DNA from 2 places in the Tatumella sp. JGM94 genome. Region 2 is predicted to be linked to the other one. Evidence: predicted binding sites of a transcription regulator. Region 2 holds the regulator's gene; the other holds the start of a gene.
What was found. Region 2 encodes PurR, which represses purine synthesis genes. Its sites were predicted from a motif close to CANGCAAACGTTTGCNTG; they were not measured.
Positions count from the first base shown of each region.

Region 1 (10,615 bases), on a different contig from region 2:
GTCGAATATTACGACAAGACCTCTCCGTCTATCGATGTCATGTTTAATGCGGTGGATAGCGCAGCGGTTGCTGCCGCATTTTCTGTCAGTGTGCCTGAGGCACCGGTGTCACTGGTTATCTGGACCACCACCCCGTGGACGATGCCTTCTAACCGTGCCATCTCCGTCAACCCTGAGTTTGAATATCAACTGGTGCAGGCCGAAGGGCATGTCCTGATTCTGGCTAAAGATTTAACGGAAAGTGTTCTGCAGCGTGCCGGTATTTCCGAATGGACAGTACTGGGTGAATGCCGTGGTGATGCGTTGGAGTTATTGCGTTTCCGTCATCCGTTCCTTGGTTTTGATGTCCCGGTATTACTGGGTGATCACGTCACGCTGGATGCCGGTACCGGAGCGGTACATACGGCGCCGGGTCATGGTCCTGAGGACTATGTTATTGGCCAGAAATACGGTATTGAGGTAGCGAACCCGGTAGGACCGGACGGCTGCTACCTCCCGGGAACCTATCCGGGGCTGGACGGGGTCAACGTATTTAAAGCTAACGACCTGATTGTTGAGTTGCTGCGTGACAAAGGTGCACTGCTGCACGTTGAAAAGCTGCATCACAGCTACCCGCACTGCTGGCGTCATAAAACGCCGATCATCTTCCGCGCGACCCCGCAGTGGTTTATCAGCATGGATCAAAAAGGACTGCGCGCCCAGTCGCTGAAAGAAATCAAAGACGTCCAGTGGATCCCCGACTGGGGCCAGGCACGTATTGAGTCAATGGTGGCTAACCGCCCTGACTGGTGTATTTCACGTCAGCGTACCTGGGGAGTGCCAATGGCTCTGTTTGTCCATAATCAGACGGAAGAGCTGCACCCTGACACACTGCAACTGATGGAACAGGTCGCGCTGCGTGTTGAACAGGATGGGATTCAGGCATGGTGGGATCTGGATAGCAAAGAGTTACTGGGTGCGGATGCAGAACACTACAGTAAAGTTCCTGATACTCTGGATGTATGGTTCGATTCCGGTTCTACCAGTTGCTCAGTAGTGGATGTTCGTCCTGAGTTTGGCGGACACAGTGCCGATATTTATCTGGAAGGTTCTGACCAGCACCGTGGCTGGTTTATGTCATCACTGATGATTTCCACCGCAATTAAAAGCAAAGCACCTTACCGTCAGGTACTGACCCATGGTTTCACCGTTGATGGTCAGGGCCGTAAGATGTCTAAGTCGATTGGTAACACGGTCAGCCCGCAGGATGTGATGAACAAACTGGGTGCTGATATTTTACGTCTGTGGGTCGCGTCAACCGACTACTCTGGTGAAATGGCGGTTTCCGACGAAATTCTGAAACGTTCTGCAGATGCATACCGTCGTATCCGTAACACCGCTCGTTTCCTGCTGGCTAACCTGAACGGTTTTAACCCGCAAACTGACCTGGTTGCTGCTGATGATATGGTGGTACTGGATCGCTGGGCCGTCAGCCGTGCGCTGGCTGCACAACAGGATATCCTGGCGTCATATGAAGGTTATGATTTCCATGAAGTTGTACAGCGTCTGATGCAGTTCTGCTCGGTGGAAATGGGCTCGTTCTATCTGGATATCATTAAAGACCGTCAGTATACGGCTAAACCTGACAGCATCGCACGCCGTAGCTGCCAGACGGCACTCTGGCATATTGCTGAAGCGCTGGTTCGCTGGATGGCACCGATCATGTCCTTCACGGCTGACGAAATCTGGGGACACCTGGCAGGGCAACGTGAACAGTATGTATTTACCGGTGAGTGGTATCAGGGACTGTTTGATCTGCCAGAAAGTGAAACGCTGAATGATGCTTACTGGGAGCAATTACTGAAAGTACGCGGTGAGGTAAATAAAGTGATTGAACAGGCCCGTGCTGACAAAAAAATCGGCGGCGCGCTGGAAGCATCGGTTGTGCTGTATGCTGATCACTCGCTGGCAGAAAAGCTGAATGCACTGGGTGACGAACTGCGTTTTGTGTTACTGACCTCAGAGGTACAGGTTCAGGATTATCAGTCTGCACCGGCAGAAGCGGTGCACAGTGAACAGCTTAAAGGGCTGAAAATCACCCTGCAAAAAGCGGCTGGCGAAAAATGTCCGCGCTGCTGGCACTACACGCAAGACATTGGCAAGAACCCGCAGCATGCTGAAATCTGTGGCCGTTGTTACAGCAATGTCTCCGGTGCCGGCGAAGAGCGTAAGTTTGCCTGATGAGTAAATCTCTGTGTTCTACCGGCTTACGCTGGATATGGGTAACGGTACTGGTGATGGTTGTCGACTTCGTCAGTAAACAGTGGGTCATGGCTGATATGCAATTGCATGAAAGCCGTGCACTTATGCCTTCCCTGAATCTGTTTTACGCCCGTAACTACGGTGCTGCATTCAGCTTCCTCGCTGACAAAGGGGGATGGCAACGGTGGTTCTTTGCCGGTATTGCGGTGGCCATAGTGATAGCGCTGCTGGTGATGATGTTCCGAAACCGTGCCAGCCAGAAAATGACCAATATCGCCTATGCCATGATCATCGGCGGTGCTGCGGGGAACTTACTGGACCGTATGTGGCACGGCTTTGTTGTCGATTTTATTGACTTCTATGTCGGAGACTGGCATTTCGCAACCTTTAATCTTGCAGACTGCGCCATTTGTATCGGAGCTGCACTGGTGATTCTGGAAGGGTTTCTGCCTTCTGCAGCGAAACAGGCGGATAAAGGGTAAGGCATGAGTAACTCGGTACAGCATGATAGTTCGTTACTGGTCCATTTCACTCTGACCCTGGAAGATGGAACCCTGGCCGAATCAACACGCGCTAATGGTAAACCGGCATTGTTTCGGCTGGGTGATGACAGTCTTTCACCGGCCTTTGGGACAGCCTTACACGGCCTGACGGCCGGGGAAACCCGGCAGTTTACTCTCGCACCTGAAGACGGGTTCGGGGTATCCAGTCCGGATCTTATCCGGTATTTCTCCCGCAGGGATTTTACTGAGGCCGGTGAGCCTGAACAGGGGGCGATTATGTTGTTTAGCGCGCCGGATGGCAGTGAAATGCCCGGCGTGATCCGTGATGTTTCCGGTGATTCTGTCACGGTAGACTTTAATCACCCTCTGGCGGGGCAAATGATTACCTTTAATGTTGAAGTGCTGGAAGTTAATCCACGACAGGAGGCCGAAAATGCAAATTCTGCTCGCTAACCCTCGTGGTTTTTGTGCCGGTGTTGACCGTGCCATCAGTATTGTTGAGCGGGCGCTGGAGATGTATGGTGCCCCGATTTATGTCCGCCATGAGGTGGTACATAACCGCTATGTAGTGGCGGGGTTACGTGACCGCGGGGCAGTGTTTATTGAACAGATCAGCGAAGTCCCGGATGGTGCTATTCTGATTTTCTCTGCCCACGGTGTGTCTCAGGCAGTGAGGGCTGAAGCCAGGGCACGCTCACTGACGATGTTATTTGATGCGACCTGTCCGTTAGTCACCAAAGTCCATATGGAAGTCGCCCGTGCCAGCCGTAAAGGTGTTGAAGCTATATTGATTGGTCATGCCGGCCACCCTGAGGTCGAAGGCACGATGGGCCAGTACAGTAACCCTGCCGGGGGAATGTACCTTGTCGAATCTCCTGAAGATGTTTTCAGACTCAATGTTAAAGATGAATCGAATCTGAGTTTTATGACCCAGACGACATTGTCGGTTGACGATACTTCAGAGATTATTGATGCGCTGCGTCAGCGTTTCCCGGCAATCATCGGTCCGAGGAAAGATGATATTTGCTATGCAACCACCAATCGCCAGGAAGCCGTCCGCCATCTGTCAGAGCGTGCTGATGTTATCCTGGTGGTAGGGTCAAAAAACTCGTCAAACTCTAATCGCCTGGCAGAACTGGCCCGGAGAGCCGGTAAGCATGCTCAGTTGATTGACTCTGCGGAGGATATTCGTGAAAGCTGGCTGCAGGGTGTGAGTTGTGTTGGCGTGACTGCCGGAGCATCGGCCCCTGATATTCTGGTACAGCAGGTGATTACCCGCCTGAGGGAGTTTGGTGGCGAAGCGGCAGTCGAGTTAATCGGCCGCGAAGAAAATATTGTTTTCGAAGTGCCTAAAGAGTTACGGGTAGATGTAAAAGAAGTCCGGTAATTCTCCGAAGCCCGCAGCATGCAATATACTGCGGGCTTTTTATGGTACAGGCTATTGCTTCCCTTGCGGACTTTTCCCGCGGATAACAATTTTTACCCCCCATTGATTTTACTGATAATATCTCAGATCAAACCTGAAATTTTAATGATGCTTTTATTTTACTGGTGACTGTTCTGGTGGCTGGTTAATCTGAGCTGGCAGGATATACACACCCACAGGAATGAATAGTTATGAAAAATATCCGAATAGGTATTGTCGGAGCCTCCGGGAGAATGGGGCGCCAGTTAATTGAGGCTGTATCACTGGCCGGAGATATGACTCTGGGTGCCGTCGTGGTGCGTCGCGGGTCTTCGCTGACGGGGTGTGATGCCGGTGAACTGGCGGGGATCCATAAGACCGGTGTGCAGATTACCGATAACCTGCTGACGGTAAAGGATAACTTTGATGTGCTCATCGACTTCACCCGTCCTGAAGCCAGCCTCGAGTACCTTAAATTTTGTGAAACTCATCAAAAAGCGATAGTGATTGGTACCACCGGCTTTGATGAGGCCGGTAAGCAGGCTATCCGCAGGGCAGGTATCAGTATACCGGTTGTTTTTGCCGCAAACTTTAGTGTCGGTGTTAACCTGGTGCTTAAACTGCTGGAAAAGGCAGCAAAAGTCATGGGTGAATACAGTGATATAGAGATCACGGAAGCGCATCACCGGTATAAAGTGGATGCACCTTCCGGTACGGCATTAGCGATGGGGGAATCCATTGCTGAAGCGATGAACTGGGACTTATCAGAACATGCGGTGTATAGCCGTGAAGGCCATACGGGAGAGCGCAAGCCACACGCTATCGGCTTTGCTACGGTACGTGCCGGCGATATTGTCGGTGAACATACAGCCATGTTTGCTGATATAGGCGAGCGGGTTGAAATCACCCATAAAGCTTCCAGCCGGATGACTTTTGCAAAGGGAGCAGTTAAGGCGGCAGGCTGGGTTTTTGAGCGTGAAAATGGTGTTTATGATATGCGTGATGTGCTTTATTTGAATGATTTATAATGTGTTGTGATGTGAATTTCAGTCGATAACTATTTGATTGTAAAAGAGGTTGTTTGTTTTACTTCCTCTTTATTTTTTTTATAATTGTTTTTGTTTGTTTTTATTGCGTAGCCTTTATTTTTATTTGTTTTCTATTATTTTTATATTGTCTCCAACTGATTTTTCGGACCATTTGGTCTGAAATTACCAGTTTTCCCGCTTTCTGCTATGCTTCTTATCAGGCAATCGTTTTAAACGGCCAGCAATCCCCTGTTTTTAACCCTGTCAGTATATTTTTGCCATCAGTGGGTTAAAAAAACTAATAATATTACCTTTCAGACTGGACATAAGCAGGGCTGGTCATTAGAATGCGCCCAATTTGCCAAAATTAGACCTTTCAGGTGTTTTTTGGATTGATTCAGGTATCAATAATGAATTAATATGCAGGTATAGTGACTATTTATTCCCCGGAGGAAGTTTTGATTAAGTCAGCAATCCTGGTTCTGGAAGACGGAACCGAGTTCCACGGTCGGGCCATTGGGGCCAGCGGATCGGCAGTGGGAGAGGTCGTTTTCAATACGTCAATGACCGGTTATCAAGAAATTCTTACTGATCCTTCCTATTCCCGCCAGATCGTCACTCTTACTTATCCCCATATCGGTAATGTTGGTACTAATCCCGCTGACGAAGAGTCATCCCGGGTACATGCGCAGGGATTAGTTATTCGCGACCTGCCCCTGATTGCCAGCAACTACCGCAGCACCGAAGACCTTTCAGCCTATCTTTCCCGTCATAACATTGTCGCTATTGCTGATATTGATACCCGTAAACTGACCCGTTTACTGCGGGAAAAGGGCGCACAGAATGGCTGCATTATTGCCGGTGATAACCCGGATGTCGCTGCGGCACTACAGCAGGCGAAAAACTTCCCGGGCCTGAAAGGCATGGATTTAGCGAAAGAAGTAACCACCGATAAAGCATATCCGTGGACACAGGGCAGCTGGACACTGAACGATGGACTACCGGCCCCTAAGGCTGACAGTGAACTGCCTTACCATGTAGTCGCCTACGATTTTGGTGCTAAGCGTAATATTCTGCGTATGCTGGCTGACCGCGGGGTGCGTCTGACGGTTGTTCCGGCGCAGACCCCGGCAGATGAAGTGCTGAAAATGAATCCGGATGGTATTTTCTTATCTAATGGTCCCGGTGACCCGGAACCTTGTGACTATGCTATCAGCGCGATTAAACAATTCCTCGAAACCGATATCCCGCTGTTTGGTATTTGCCTCGGACACCAGTTATTAGCCCTGGCCAGTGGTGCCGCGACCGTAAAAATGAAACTGGGTCACCATGGCGGTAACCACCCGGTCAAAGACCTGGATCGTGATGTGGTGATGATTACCGCACAGAACCACGGTTTTGCCGTTGATGAGCAGAATCTTCCGTCATGTTTACGGGTGACCCATAAATCCCTGTTTGACCACACGGTACAAGGTATCCATCGCACGGATAAGCCAGCTTTCAGTTTCCAGGGACACCCTGAAGCGAGCCCCGGACCGCATGATGCGGCACCGCTGTTCGATCACTTCATTGAATTAATTAATACTTTCCGTTCCGGTAACAGGTAATCCAGGAGCTAATAAATGCCAAAACGTACAGATATAAAATCGATCCTGATCCTTGGTGCCGGTCCTATTGTTATCGGACAAGCCTGTGAGTTCGACTATTCCGGAGCGCAGGCCTGTAAAGCCCTGCGTGAAGAAGGTTACCGTGTGGTGCTGGTGAACTCGAATCCGGCAACCATAATGACTGACCCGGAAATGGCGGATGCGACCTATATTGAGCCAATCCACTGGGAAGTGGTACGTAAAATCATAGAAAAAGAACGTCCTGATGCTGTGCTGCCGACCATGGGTGGCCAGACCGCACTGAATTGTGCGCTGGAGCTGGAAAGACAGGGGGTTCTGGAAGAATTTGGCGTTACCATGATTGGTGCAACCGCCGATGCGATTGATAAAGCAGAAGATCGCCGCCGTTTTGATAAAGCGATGAAAAGCATCGGACTGGATACTGCCCGTTCCGGGATTGCCCATACCATGGACGAAGCCTTAAAAGTGGCTGCTGAGGTTGGCTTTCCGTGCATTATTCGTCCTTCCTTTACGATGGGGGGCACCGGTGGCGGTATCGCGTATAACCGCGAAGAGTTTGAAGAAATCTGTGAACGCGGACTGGATCTGTCTCCGACCAATGAGCTGCTGATTGATGAGTCGCTGATTGGCTGGAAAGAGTATGAAATGGAAGTTGTTCGTGACAAAAATGATAACTGTATCATTGTCTGCTCGATTGAAAACTTCGATGCCATGGGGATCCATACGGGTGACTCAATCACCGTTGCGCCGGCTCAGACCCTGACCGATAAAGAGTATCAGATCATGCGTAATGCCTCGATGGCCGTACTGCGTGAGATTGGTGTGGAAACCGGTGGTTCTAACGTCCAGTTCTCGGTAAACCCGGAAAATGGTCGTTTGATTGTTATCGAAATGAACCCAAGGGTGTCACGTTCTTCGGCGCTGGCGTCAAAAGCCACCGGCTTCCCGATTGCTAAAATTGCCGCTAAGCTGGCGGTTGGCTATACCCTCGATGAACTGATGAATGATATTACCGGGGGGCTGACACCGGCGTCATTCGAACCTTCTATCGACTATGTCGTGACCAAAATCCCTCGCTTTAACTTCGAAAAATTTGCCGGCAGTAATGACCGTCTGACCACGCAAATGAAGTCAGTGGGTGAAGTCATGGCGATTGGCCGTACCTTCCAGGAATCCATGCAAAAGGCATTACGTGGCCTGGAAGTCGGTGCCTGTGGATTTGACCCGAAAGTGGATCCGGAAGAGGCTGATGCACTGACCCGCATTCGCCGTGAACTGAAAGATGCCGGCAGTGACCGTATCTGGTATATCGCTGATGCGTTCCGTCTGGGGATGTCAGTTGATGGTGTGTTTAATCTGACCAATATCGACCGCTGGTTCCTGGTGCAGATTGAAGAACTGGTTCGTCTGGAAGAGCAGGTTGCCCGTCAGGGACTGAATGGCCTGAACTACGACTTCCTGCGTCAGCTGAAGCGTAAAGGTTTTGCTGACCTCCGGCTGGCACAACTGGCGGGAGTAGCGGAACATGAAGTCCGTAAACTTCGTCAGCAATATAATCTGTATCCGGTCTATAAGCGGGTGGATACCTGTGCGGCAGAGTTCGCGACGGACACGGCTTACATGTACTCAACTTATGAAGAAGAGTGCGAAGCCAGCCCGAATACTGATCGTGAAAAAATCATGATCCTTGGCGGTGGCCCGAACCGTATTGGTCAGGGTATTGAATTCGACTATTGCTGCGTCCACGCTTCACTGGCATTACGTGAAGATGGTTACGAAACCATTATGGTTAACTGTAACCCTGAAACGGTCTCTACCGATTACGATACCTCTGACCGTCTGTACTTTGAGCCTGTGACCCTGGAAGATGTGCTGGAGATTGTTCGTATTGAACAGCCCAAAGGGGTGATTGTTCAGTACGGCGGCCAGACACCACTTAAACTGGCCCGTGCTCTGGAAGCCGCCGGTGTCCCGGTCATTGGCACCAGCCCTGATGCTATCGACCGTGCCGAAGACCGTGAACGTTTCCAGCATGCCGTTGAGCGTCTGGCATTAAAACAACCGGCAAATGCAACCGTCACAGCCCTGGAACAGGCCGTTGAGAAAGCCGTTTCGATTGGTTATCCGTTAGTGGTTCGCCCTTCTTATGTACTGGGCGGCCGGGCAATGGAAATTGTGTATGACGAAATCGACCTGAAACGCTATTTTATGACCGCCGTGTCTGTGTCAAATGATGCGCCTGTGTTACTGGATCGCTTCCTGGATGATGCTGTCGAAGTCGATGTCGATGCTATCTGCGATGGTGAACAGGTACTGATTGGCGGAATTATGGAACACATTGAGCAGGCCGGTGTTCACTCCGGTGACTCAGCCTGTTCACTGCCGGCGTATACCTTAAGCCAGCAGATTCAGGACGTAATGCGTGAGCAGGTAAAAAATCTGGCATTTGAACTGAATGTTCGCGGTCTGATGAATGTGCAGTTTGCCGTTAAAGATAACGAAGTCTATCTGATTGAAGTTAACCCGCGAGCAGCCCGTACAGTACCTTTTGTTTCTAAAGCCACCGGTGTGCCATTAGCCAAAGTTGCAGCACGTGTTATGGCCGGTAAAACACTGGCGGCGCAGGGTGTCACCAAAGAGATAATCCCTCCTTATTATTCGGTAAAAGAAGTGGTATTACCGTTTAACAAATTCCCGGGAGTTGACCCGATCCTCGGTCCGGAAATGCGTTCTACCGGTGAGGTTATGGGCGTCGGTCGTACCTTTGCAGAAGCTTTCTCTAAGGCTATGCTGGGTTCACAGTCGATGATGAAAAAGTCAGGACGTGCACTGTTATCCGTGCGTGAAGGCGACAAAAAGCGGGTTGTCGATCTGGCAGCCAAATTAATGAAATATGGTTATGAACTGGATGCGACACACGGTACGGCAGTGGTCCTGGGTGAAGCAGGGATTAACCCGCGGCTGGTGAATAAAGTACATGAAGGGCGACCGCATATTCAGGACCGTCTGAAAAATGGTGAATACAGCTATATTGTTAATACCACGGCCGGACGCCAGGCGATAGAAGATTCACGCCTGATCAGACGCAGTGCACTGCAGTATAAAGTGCATTACGACACGACCCTGAATGGTGGTTTTGCCACAGCAATGGCACTGAATGCCGATCCGACCGAACGGGTGATTTCTGTTCAGGAAATGCACGCCGAAATTAATGCCTGACCTGCCTTAAATAAGCGGCCCTGATTGCAGGGTCGCTTATCATTTCAGTAAAAATCATCAAAACGCACGTTATACCATTTAAAAAAATTTAACTTTCTGACAGGATCATCTGTCATTTTCTGCTTTCCTATTTTTTATATTCAATAAATAGCATTGAGTTATCTGGTATTTATCTTTACCCCGATAATCTCCGTGAGAACAATTCGTTTAAATTATTATTTATATTTATGGATAATCCAGATGAGAAAAAACTGGCTGAGTCAGTCTGTTCGCGGCGGCCTGGTACTTATTTCAATGATACCGGTTGCCGGTCAGGCAGATATTCATGTAATTCCACCGCTACCGGCAGATAATCCTTTGAGCCGGCTCGATTTAACCGTGGGCGGCAGTATCCGGCCACAGTTTAATCACTCGACAGGGGTGGATGATAAGTCATATAAGCGCAATGGTTTTGATGGCGGCAGCCGGTTCCGTTTCGGGGCCCGTTACCGTATTAACCCGGATCTGAGCTGGATTAACTATTACGAACCGGGCGTTAATATTCCGGCAGTATTAAAATGGGACCACCATTATCAGCCCGGCGCGCATAAT
Region 1 covers NZ_JAERJN010000003.1:34,480-45,094, reverse strand. Annotated here, with positions in the region: gene ileS (isoleucine--tRNA ligase) at 1-2,220, shown strand, start outside; gene lspA (signal peptidase II) at 2,220-2,723, shown strand; gene fkpB (FKBP-type peptidyl-prolyl cis-trans isomerase) at 2,727-3,197, shown strand; gene ispH (4-hydroxy-3-methylbut-2-enyl diphosphate reductase) at 3,178-4,131, shown strand; gene dapB (4-hydroxy-tetrahydrodipicolinate reductase) at 4,362-5,177, shown strand; gene carA (glutamine-hydrolyzing carbamoyl-phosphate synthase small subunit) at 5,636-6,784, shown strand; gene carB (carbamoyl-phosphate synthase large subunit) at 6,800-10,024, shown strand; gene JK216_RS03035 (porin) at 10,319-10,615, shown strand, end outside.
Region 1: carA (glutamine-hydrolyzing carbamoyl-phosphate synthase small subunit) is a predicted target of PurR. The motif match lies at 5,396-5,413, and genes of this name have one in related genera.

Region 2 (10,615 bases):
GACCATCAGCACCAGTTTGTTTTCCCAGCCAGCCAGCATCCCGGTGGTCAGTCCGGTGAAACCAAACAGGATCACACCATCGACTTCCCGCTGCCCGAGGACCTGCAGATGTTCTGTTACTTTCGTGGTACTGAACCGGCTTTCCAGCACCATAGCATCATAGCCATACTGGTAGAGCAGAGGAAGCATCGCACTGACGGCCTGATTTTCTGCGGCGGAGTCGAGTCTGGCAAGAATGACGCCGATCACCCGGCTTTCATTGACCCGCATAGCCCGTGCAGAACGTGAAGGAATAAACTGGTGTTGTTTAATCACCGCTTCAATACGCTGACGCGTTTGCGGGTGGACATCTCCCTGCTGATTAATCACCCGTGATACGGTTGATTTTCCGGTGCCACTGAGGCGGGCAATATCTTTAATCGTCAGACGTTTTGACATCACTGTGTTTCCATAAGCAATCCGTTGACCCGCCGACAGGCAGACGAAGAGTTATAGTAACCGAAATAACAGTAATAAGGGATATCAGTAACAGAACAACAAGAGAGGAAAAGCAGAATGGTGCGTTCTAGTGGACTCGAACCACCGACCCCCACCATGTCAAGGTGGTGCTCTAACCAACTGAGCTAAGAACGCATTACGAAATGGTGCGTCCGAGTGGACTCGAACCACCGACCCCCACCATGTCAAGGTGGTGCTCTAACCAACTGAGCTACGGACGCACTGGTGCGTTCTAGTGGACTCGAACCACCGACCCCCACCATGTCAAGGTGGTGCTCTAACCAACTGAGCTAAGAACGCATTCGCTATCATGCTGACAGCGGGACGAATATTAGCGGCACAGGACGGTGCTGGCAAGGAGAATAATGGTTTTTTATGACTGACTGGACAGCAACTGTGCGAAGCGGGTTATTTTTAATCACCGGCGCGGAAAAAACCGTCGCCGGTGCTGCTATCAGTGGGCCGCGCGGCGCAGTATCACCGCAGCGGACTGACGCTGTACCCACAGAATACGCCAGCTCATCATCAGTGCGGCGGCGGTCAGTCCGATGATAAAACCACACCAGAATCCGGCAGGGCCCATACGCGGTACCAGAATATCGGTCAGTGCCAGCAGATAACCGAACGGTAGCCCAAGTACCCAGTAGGACACCAGGGTAATAAAGAAGATCGACCGGGTATCTTTGTAACCGCGTAAAATACCGCTGCCGATAACCTGAACACTGTCAGAAAACTGATAAATAGCCGCCAGAAACATCAGGTGGGCGGCCAGCATAACCACCAGCGGATCGTCATTATACAGCAGAGCAATTTTATGACGGAAGACGACTGTTCCCAGGGCTGTAATACAGGCAAGACATAACCCCACCGCCTGGGCGGTCCAGGCCGCAATTTTTGCCTGTTCCGTATCCCCCTGACCTAAGCGGTATCCGACACGGATAGTCGCGGCAACCCCCATCGACATCGGCAGGACAAACATCATGGAGCTGAAATTCAGGGCGATCTGGTGACCTGCGACATCCACAATCCCCAGCGGAGAAACCAGTAAGGCCACGACCGCAAATAATGTCACCTCAAAAAACAGTGCTAATGCCACCGGTAATCCCAGTGCGAATAACCGCTTCAGGATTTGCAGGTCCGGAGCTGAACGGCGGGTCAGGTGGTTAATATCTTTCATCACTGGCATCCGGTTCACCCAGTAGCGCATCACCAGGAACATGACCCAGTAAACAGTCGCCGTGGCCACACCACAGCCAACACCACCGAGGGCGGGCATACCGAAATGACCGTAAATAAAGATATAGTTGAGGGGGATATTACATAACAGGCCGATAAATCCCAGTACCATGCCCGGTTTGGTTTTAGACAGGCCTTCACACTGGTTACGCAATACCTGAAACAGCAGATACCCCGGAGCCCCCCACATTAATGCGTGCAGGTAACGTTCGGCTTTATCCGCCAGTGACGGGTCAATATCAGGCATATGCCGCAATAACAAACCGGCATTCCATAACAGGATAATCGTCAGGATAGCCAGCCCGATAGCCAGCCAGAAAGCCTGGTGCACCTGATAAATAATTTTGTTCCGGCGGCCAGAGCCATTCAGCTGGGCAACCGTGGGGGTCAGGGCCAGCAATAACCCCTGGCCGAACAGGATCACCGGCAACCAGATTGAGGTACCAATAGCCACCGCCGCCATATCCGTGGCACTGACGGAACCTGCCATAATCGTATCAACAAAGCCCATCGCTGTTTGCGCGACCTGGGCCAGAATAACCGGAATAGCGAGCCCAAGGAGCTGACGCGCCTCAGTAAAATACTTCTGCACGAATACACCTGTAAAATAACAAAGGGAATAGAAGAGGAGAGATATCCTTATTGGCGACTAGTGTAGCGGGGTCTGAAAACTTAGCAACCGGTGAATTCAAACTATTTTTGCAATAATAAAGCCCCATTAATGGATAAACAGCCTGCCAGTGTTGTGTTACTCTGCGGAAAATATTCAGGGAGATTAACTATGTTTACAGGTATTGTGCAGGGGACGGCAGAAGTCGTCGCGGTCGATGAAAAACCGTTATTCCGAACCCACACACTGAGGTTTCCTTCACAATGGCTGGAAGGCCTGGAGATTGGGGCTTCTGTTGCGCACAACGGTTGTTGCCTGACCGTCACTGCTATACATGATGATCTGGTCAGCTTTGATCTGATTAAAGAAACATTGCGTATCACCAATCTGGGTGATATCACGCCGGGAAGCCGGGTGAATATTGAGCGTGCTGCAAAATTTTCCGATGAAATAGGTGGTCACCTGATGTCGGGTCATATCATGACCACAGCCGAAATATCGAAAATAATACAATCCGAAAATAACCGTGAAATCTGGTTCAGGCTGCAGGACAGTGCGCTGATCAAGTATATTTTACATAAAGGTTTTGTCGGTATTGATGGCTGCAGCCTGACAATAGGGGATGTGGTAGCGAACAAGTTCTGTGTACACCTGATCCCTGAAACACTGCAACGCACGTTACTGGGTCAGAAAAAGATCGGCGACCGTGTGAATATCGAAATTGATCCGCAAACTCAGGCGGTAATTGATACGGTCGAACGGGTACTGGCAGCTCGCGAAATGGCAACCACAGAAGCGAAGGTATAAGCCGTCGTTATTTTATCGGCCTTGTCTGACAACAGGTGCCTCGCTGAACGATGTTCCTGTAAAAAGCCCGCCGGCTGTCACGACCAACCGGCGGGCTTTATTCTAAGACGAGCCAGTGAAGACTTAACGGGCTACCCGTAATCCGCCATCAATGCCGCGGCTGAAAACGACCTGCCATAACTGGATATCCCTGGCACGGAAGGCACCGGCGCAGGCATTCAGGTAATAACTAAACATACGTTTAAAACGCTGATCATAGTTATTTTCAAGCTGTGGCCAGCTGGCGAGAAAACGTTCGTACCACGCCATCAGTGTCCGGTCATAGTCCACACCAATATTATGCCAGTCTTCCATCACAAAATGCGGTTCGCTGGTCTGAGCGATATGCATCACTGACGGCAGACAACCATTCGGGAATATATATTTATCAATCCACGGGTCAACATTTAAATCGGTATGGTTAGATCCGATAGTATGCAGTAAAAAAAGTCCGTCAGGTTTCAGGTTGCGTGAAACCACATCGAAGTAGGTGGCATAGTTTTTCGGGCCGACATGCTCAAACATCCCGACAGACACAATCCGGTCAAAACTCAGATTAAGATCACGATAGTCTTGTAACAGGATAGTGACGTCCAGGCCTTCGCACCGTTGCCGGGCCATTTTTTGCTGTTCAGCAGAAATGGTGACGCCATGCACACTGACACCGTAACGACGGGCAGCAAACTCAGATAATCCGCCCCAGCCGCAGCCAATGTCGAGTAAAGTCATCCCCGGCTTTAACTGCAATTTACGGCAAATCATGTCCAGTTTAGCTTCCTGTGCGGCGTCCAGAGTGGTTGCCTCTTTCCAGTAACCGCAGGAATACTGCATAAAAGGATCCAGCATCAGACTGAACAGATCATTACCCAGATCATAATGTTCTTTACCGACAATCCAGGCGCGTTTTTTGGACTGAAGATTTTTAAGGCGGGCAGTAGCAATACGAAGTGTGTCTTTGAAATGATGTGGTAATTGTTTATCGAGTTTATATTTCAGTACCCGATAAAAAAACTGGTCAAGCCGTTCACATTCCCACCAGCCATCCATATAACTCTCACCAAGTCCCAGAGAGCCTTCCTGCAAGACGCGTTTAAAAAAATCAGAGTTTTTAACCTGAATATCCCATGGACGGTCGCCATTGATAGCAATATCGGCCATCGACAGCATTTCATTGGCAATGCGGTACCAATTATTTTCCTTAAGGCTAACTTCTGCTACACATGATGAACTCATACGCTTTATATCACCTGTTCTATTTTGAACCTGAGGAAAGAATAGCTGACTTTCACTGGTCCGTGAGTAAACTCACAAAAAACGTGCACTTATAAGTAAAGACAAAACAGAGGATCTAGTAAATATCGAAAAATGCGGTTGTGCCTGAATAGCACAATCAAAACCGGTCACAATATGCCTGCAACTTATAGTGAATATTTGTTACCGGGGTGATTATATGCCTGGCAAGCTGAATGTTCAATGGTTTACGGTTAGGTTGCTAATTGTGAAGAGAAAATTAACCCGCCACCAGGTGGGGGCGGGTGAAAGGCGGGTTACGATTTCTGTTGCAGACGGTAACCGGCGATGGCCAGCAGCACAGTAACGGCCATCACCGAGGTGGTGGTTAGCAGGGGCTGTGACAAATGCGAAGAGACCAGCAGGCTGAACAGGAAACACAGTCCCAATTGCAGCGCATTTTGCAGCGCAGCGGCTTTACCACTGGCGGTCGGGAAAATCTGTAAAGCGGCCGACACCACTATCGGATAAATCGCACCATTAGCCATTGCCATACCACAGAAAGGTAACAGTAACGTCAGCAGGCCCGGAGAGGTAAAAAAACTGACCAGCGTCACAGTGATAATACTCAGGGAATAGAGGGCAAGCAGCCAGGGCAGCAGTTGCCGGCCACTGAAATGATTCAGCAGCGCACGACAGCCAAACCCGCCTATCAGAAAAGTCAGTGTCTGAGGAATATAACTCAGACCGATATCAGCCGGTGACAGTCCGAGATCACTCAGGATAAAAGGTGAACCGGTCAGCCAGGCAAAAAAACTGGCAGAGCAGGCGGCATAAATAAGCACATTACCACTGTAACCGCGGCTGGCCAGCAGTCGGCGGAAGGAAACCGGTTCAGGCTGTCGCGCAGCAGGCGGCTGTTCAGTGGCCGGAACCGCAGGGAGACGCAGCGTACAAATTATCAGCCACAGGGTAAGCAGCATAAGTAGCAAAAATATTGAACGCCAGTGATAATGGGCCAGCAACCATGAGCCCAGCAGCGGGGCGAGGGCCGGAGATAAGGCAACCATGGGCATAACTGTGGCAAAAATCTTCTGACGACCTGAGGCGGGATAATAGTCAACCACCAGCGACTGCCAGCTGACTGCCGCGGCACAGACCCCGAGGGCCTGAATAAAACGCAACCCCAGTAATACTTCCGCTGAGCGTACCCATAACATCGCCAGGCATCCGGCGGCAAAAACAGCCAGTCCGCAGATCAGTACCGGTTTTCTGCCTATTCTGTCAGACAGGGGGCCCCAGAATAACTGCGCACAGGCAAATCCGGCCAGGAACAGACTCAGACTGGCGCTGATTATCCCGGCATTGGTCGCGAGGTCCTGTTTGATTGCACCGAAAGCTGGCAGGTACATATCTGTAGCCAGAAAACCCAGCATGCTGAGTAATGACAGATAAACTAAAAAAAATATCGGATGCCGCATTACTGTTCCTTATCACAAAAATTGGCACAGAGTTTAAAAGGGTGCACAGAGAGTTGTGAACCGTTAATATTTGCAATTATCTGTGAAAAAAATTGAAAGGTAATCATGTGGTCTGAATATTCCCTGGAAGTGATAGATGCCGTCGCAAGGAATGGCAGTTTCAGTGCCGCGGCACGTGAACTGCACCGGGTACCCTCGGCAATAAGTTATACAGTAAAACAGCAGGAAGACTGGCTGGCAGTGCAATTGTTTGATCGCCAGCACCGTGATGTGGTGCTGACTGCCGCCGGTGAGCACTATGTTCGTGAATGCCGGGGGATTATCAAAAAAATGCAGGAAACCCGGCGCCAATGCCAGCAACTGGCGAACGGCTGGCGCGGGCAGGTAAGTATTGCGGTGGACTGTGTCGTCAGGCGGGGCAGAATGCAGCAGTTGATTATCGATTTTTACCGGCACTTTCCGGATATAGAATTGCACGTCAGCGAAGAAGTTTTTAACGGTGTCTGGGATGCACTGGCCGGAGGACGGGTGGATATGGCTATCGGAGCGACCCAGGCGATCCCTGTCACCGGGCGTTTTGCATTCCGTGATATGGGACGACTTAACTGGCGGTGTATTGTCAGCGCCGGGCACCCTCTGGCGGCTGAAGCCCGGCCGCGCGAGGAACAATTACGGGCATGGCCATCATTACTGTTGGAAGACACCTCAAGGGAATTACCGCGCCGCATTACCTGGACCCTGGATAACCAGCAGCGGATGACGGTACCGGACTGGCAAACGGGGCTGGATTGTGTCAGGGCAGGATTATGTGTTGCTATGGTACCGGGGCATCTCGCCAGACCACTGCTGGACGTCGGAGAAGTCAGGGAACTTCCTCTGCCGTCACCGTTTCCGGAAAGCCCCTGCTGCGTCAGCTGGGCGGAAGAGAGAAGCTCTCCGGCATTACGCTGGCTCCTTGAGTACCTTGGTGATACGCAGACACTTAACCAGGAATGGCTGAGTGAAACCGGTAGTTAACGACGGTAATCGTGGAACGGACCATCGGCCACCGATCGTCTTTCAATCAGTGACGGGTATACTTCTATGGTTTGCGGCTCTTCGCGTTTATTCACAATACGATCCAGCAGCATATCCAGCGCTTTCTCGCCCAGCTCACTTTTCGGCTGGTGAATAGTGGTCAGGGCAGGGGTAAAATACCGCGCGTTGCGCACGTTATCGTAACCAATGATCGATATATCCTGTGGCACACGCAGGCCCTGTTCATCGGCAGCACAAATTGCCCCCATCGCCATAATATCGCCGCCACAGAATACCGCCGTGGGTAATCGCGGCTGAGCGAGTATTTTTTGCATTGCCAGGTAACCGGATTCGGGTTCAAAGTCTCCCTGCACAGTCCATTCTTCACAATGGGTAATACCTGCCTCCTCCAGTGCTTTAAGAAATCCTGCCAGCCTGCCGCCTCCCGTATTACGCTCCATCTGGCCGGGAATACAACCGATATCACGGTGCCCGCGCTCAATCAGATAACGGCCAGCCATGTAACCGCCACGGAAAGCATTGTCCAGTACGGTATCAGTAAAATCACCACGGGACATTCCCCAGTCCATAACGACCATTGGGATATTACGGTTCTCCTCCAGCATATCCAGCAACTCCTGTGGATATTCGGCACACAATACCAGCAGCCCGTCGACACGTTTGCGCGCCATCATCGATAAATAAGCGCGTTGTTTCTGCAAGTCGTTATGCGCATTGCCCAGAATCAGGGTATAGCCATGTTCGAAACATTTTTTTTCGATAGCTTCCACAATCTCGGCGAAATAAGGTGCTTCGAGAGACGTCGACAGCAGACCAAGCGTCTTAGTGTTATTCACCTTCAGACTTCTGGCGACGGCACTGGGAGAGTAATGCAACTCTTTAATCGCTTCCCAAACCGCTTTGCGGGTCGTTTCCGCAACAAAACGGGTCTGATTAATGACATGAGAAACGGTGGTGGTAGAGACTCCGGCGCGTTTCGCCACATCTTTAATTGTTGCCATTCCTTGAGAACTCCTGGTGTTTTAAATTATTGATTTTAAGTGTGTTAATCGTTTGCGTTTTTACAGTTTTATCAGGCCGCTAATGATGCTGCCAGGAGGGGCCGTAAAGGATTACCTGTAAAAAAAGCCTGTGCCTTACAAGGGGAAACAGGGAAGGTTGCGCAACAAAGAGCGGTAATTCTAACAAGGCTGTGCGAATAAAACGAGATTTTTGCGCAGTAGTGTGGGAATATAATAATTACCCTGTACTTTATGTGTCTATAGGAGCTGTCATGGATACGGATTTAAAGCTGGCGCTGACCACCACTATCGTTGCATTACTGATGATTGCGACGTTCAGTTTCACCGCAATACTGCATTAATGTATTCGCACCGGCAGAGGGCTGTTTACCCGCTAAAGGCACGTATAAAGCCGGAAAGTAAGGGTAGCAAGCAGCATTACTGACAGAGAAGCCGATACCCGGCGTGTTGCGGGTATCGGCTTTTTATTTTACGGGGCACGAATTTTTTTACAGTATTAAGGGAAGTGTATTTATTCAGATATTATGTATTACTGATCCTGACGGAATCACCGCGTTAGCGGACATAAATCCCCCCCTGAATACCGGTGCTGCGATATTCAGGGGGGGATTTTCAGTCTCTGGGCGGAGACTAGCGGACTGTGCTCGGGGTTACGACCCGCCGTGCACCAATATAATGCTGTTGCCAGTACTCGTTACTCAGTGCGCTGATCTGGATATCCTTGCCGGTGCGTGGTGACTGAATGAATTTCCCATTGCCCAGATAAACGCCCACATGATCAGCCGCACCGCCACGGTGGATACGGAAGAATACCAGATCACCTTTCTCAAGATCGTTGCGTTTAACCGGTGCAGCATCACGCAGATGGTACATTTCATTGGCAGTACGGGGAATTCTGAAGTTTACCAGGTCTTTATAGGCATAATAAACCAGCCCGCTGCAGTCAAAGCCCGTATGGGGTGAGGAACCGCCCCACTGGTACGGCTTGCCTAACTGATCCATTAATTTAACCATCACAATGGCACGCGCTTTCTGATAGCGTTCACGGTGCAGTTTACTCATGCGGATAGAAGCCAGTTTCGCGGAAGGGCGGCCGGCGGTCCTTTTGGCTATCTGGCGCTGGTGACCGTATTTTCTGAGTGCCGGTGTGCGATGTAACGCAATACGACGTGATTCTTTTTTCGGGCGGCTCTCTCTGACTTTACGCGGGCTGGTCAGATGCTTAACCCGGTGGATAAGGGGCTGTCGGGTTCTGTGGCGTGTACTGGCTGTTTTCAGTGGTTTTCTTTTTCGGCGGGCATCTTCTGTTACCGCTTTTTTGGCTGATTTATGAAATGAAGCATTTATTGCAGTACGTGGCGAAGCCTCTGCGACATTAAAAAAAAGCTGTGCTACAGCCAGAATAAAAAGCGTGGTCAGTAAACGCATAGTTGTCAGGTTACAGGTTAATGTCCTGAAAAAAAGCGGACAAGATTAAAAAAATAACATCTGACTTTTCAGCCAGCCCCAAAATCATTCTAATCCAGATTTTTATAAAATGTTAAGGTCTTTTTGCCGTAATCTGTTACGAGAAGTTTTTTGGTGTAAAAATGAGCGTAAACAGTTAATTAAGTCATCTTTTTACCGGTATTTTTACCGCGGGTATCCGTGTTTTTACCCAACAGAGATCATTTAACCCTGAAGGCGCTGATATTATCTTTTCGACGGAAGATGAAAAATGTCGTTTTCACCCGCGGGTTGATATCGTTACAATAACCGGACATGTCGTTTTGTCCCGAAGGAAGTATGATGAGCACTCTTGAAAAAATTCAGACGCAGATTTCAGAAAACCCGATTCTGCTGTACATGAAAGGTTCACCAAAACTGCCAAGTTGTGGTTTTTCAGCCCAGGCGGTGCAGGCGCTTTCTGCCTGTGGCCAGCGTTTTGCCTATGTGGACATTTTGCAGAATCCTGATATCCGTGCCGAATTACCGAAATATGCTAACTGGCCAACCTTTCCGCAATTATGGGTGGACGGTGAATTAGTCGGTGGTTGTGATATTATTATCGAGATGTATCAGCGTGGTGAACTGCAACAGCTGATTAACGAAACGGCTGAAAAATATCCTGCAGCGGAATAAACCGCGGATGTGACTGAAAACGATGCCCGCCGGCCGATGCGGGCATTTTTTCAGCTGCTAACTGAAAGCGGCAGCCTGTTCTCTGTCAGATCTACAACACCGGTGAACTGTGCTGTGTTTTTTCAGCATCAGCATCAGTATCAGTCGCTAATGGCCATCCTCCCAGCCTTTTCCAGCGGTTAACCAGTTCACAAAACAGGGTTGCTGTCTGTTGCGTATCATACAGGGCTGAGTGTGCCTGATGACTGTCAAACTCCATACCTGCGGCCTTACAGGCTTTGGCAAGTACGGTCTGTCCGAGAACCAGTCCGCTGAGCGCTGCGGTATCGAAAGTGGCAAACGGATGGAAAGGATTGCGTTTCAGATTACTGCGCCGGGCTGCCGCCATAACAAAGCTTTGATCAAACTGGGCATTGTGGGCGACAATCACTGCCCGTCCGCAGTCACTGTCTTTCATCCCTTTACGCACCATTTTGAAAATAGCATGTAACGCATCATGCTCACTTACCCCGTTACGTTGCGGGTCATCAGGA
Region 2 covers NZ_JAERJN010000007.1:127,958-138,572, forward strand. Annotated here, with positions in the region: gene treR (trehalose operon repressor TreR) at 1-438, opposite strand, end outside; tRNA gene JK216_RS07180 (tRNA-Val) at 557-633, opposite strand; tRNA gene JK216_RS07185 (tRNA-Val) at 643-719, opposite strand; tRNA gene JK216_RS07190 (tRNA-Val) at 722-798, opposite strand; gene JK216_RS07195 (MATE family efflux transporter) at 953-2,326, opposite strand; gene JK216_RS07200 (riboflavin synthase subunit alpha) at 2,516-3,151, shown strand; gene cfa (cyclopropane fatty acyl phospholipid synthase) at 3,275-4,423, opposite strand; gene punC (purine nucleoside transporter PunC) at 4,738-5,901, opposite strand; gene punR (DNA-binding transcriptional activator PunR) at 6,007-6,918, shown strand; gene purR (HTH-type transcriptional repressor PurR) at 6,915-7,940, opposite strand; gene JK216_RS07225 (YnhF family membrane protein) at 8,213-8,302, shown strand; gene JK216_RS07230 (C40 family peptidase) at 8,592-9,389, opposite strand; gene JK216_RS07235 (Grx4 family monothiol glutaredoxin) at 9,747-10,082, shown strand; gene rnt (ribonuclease T) at 10,174-10,615, opposite strand, start outside.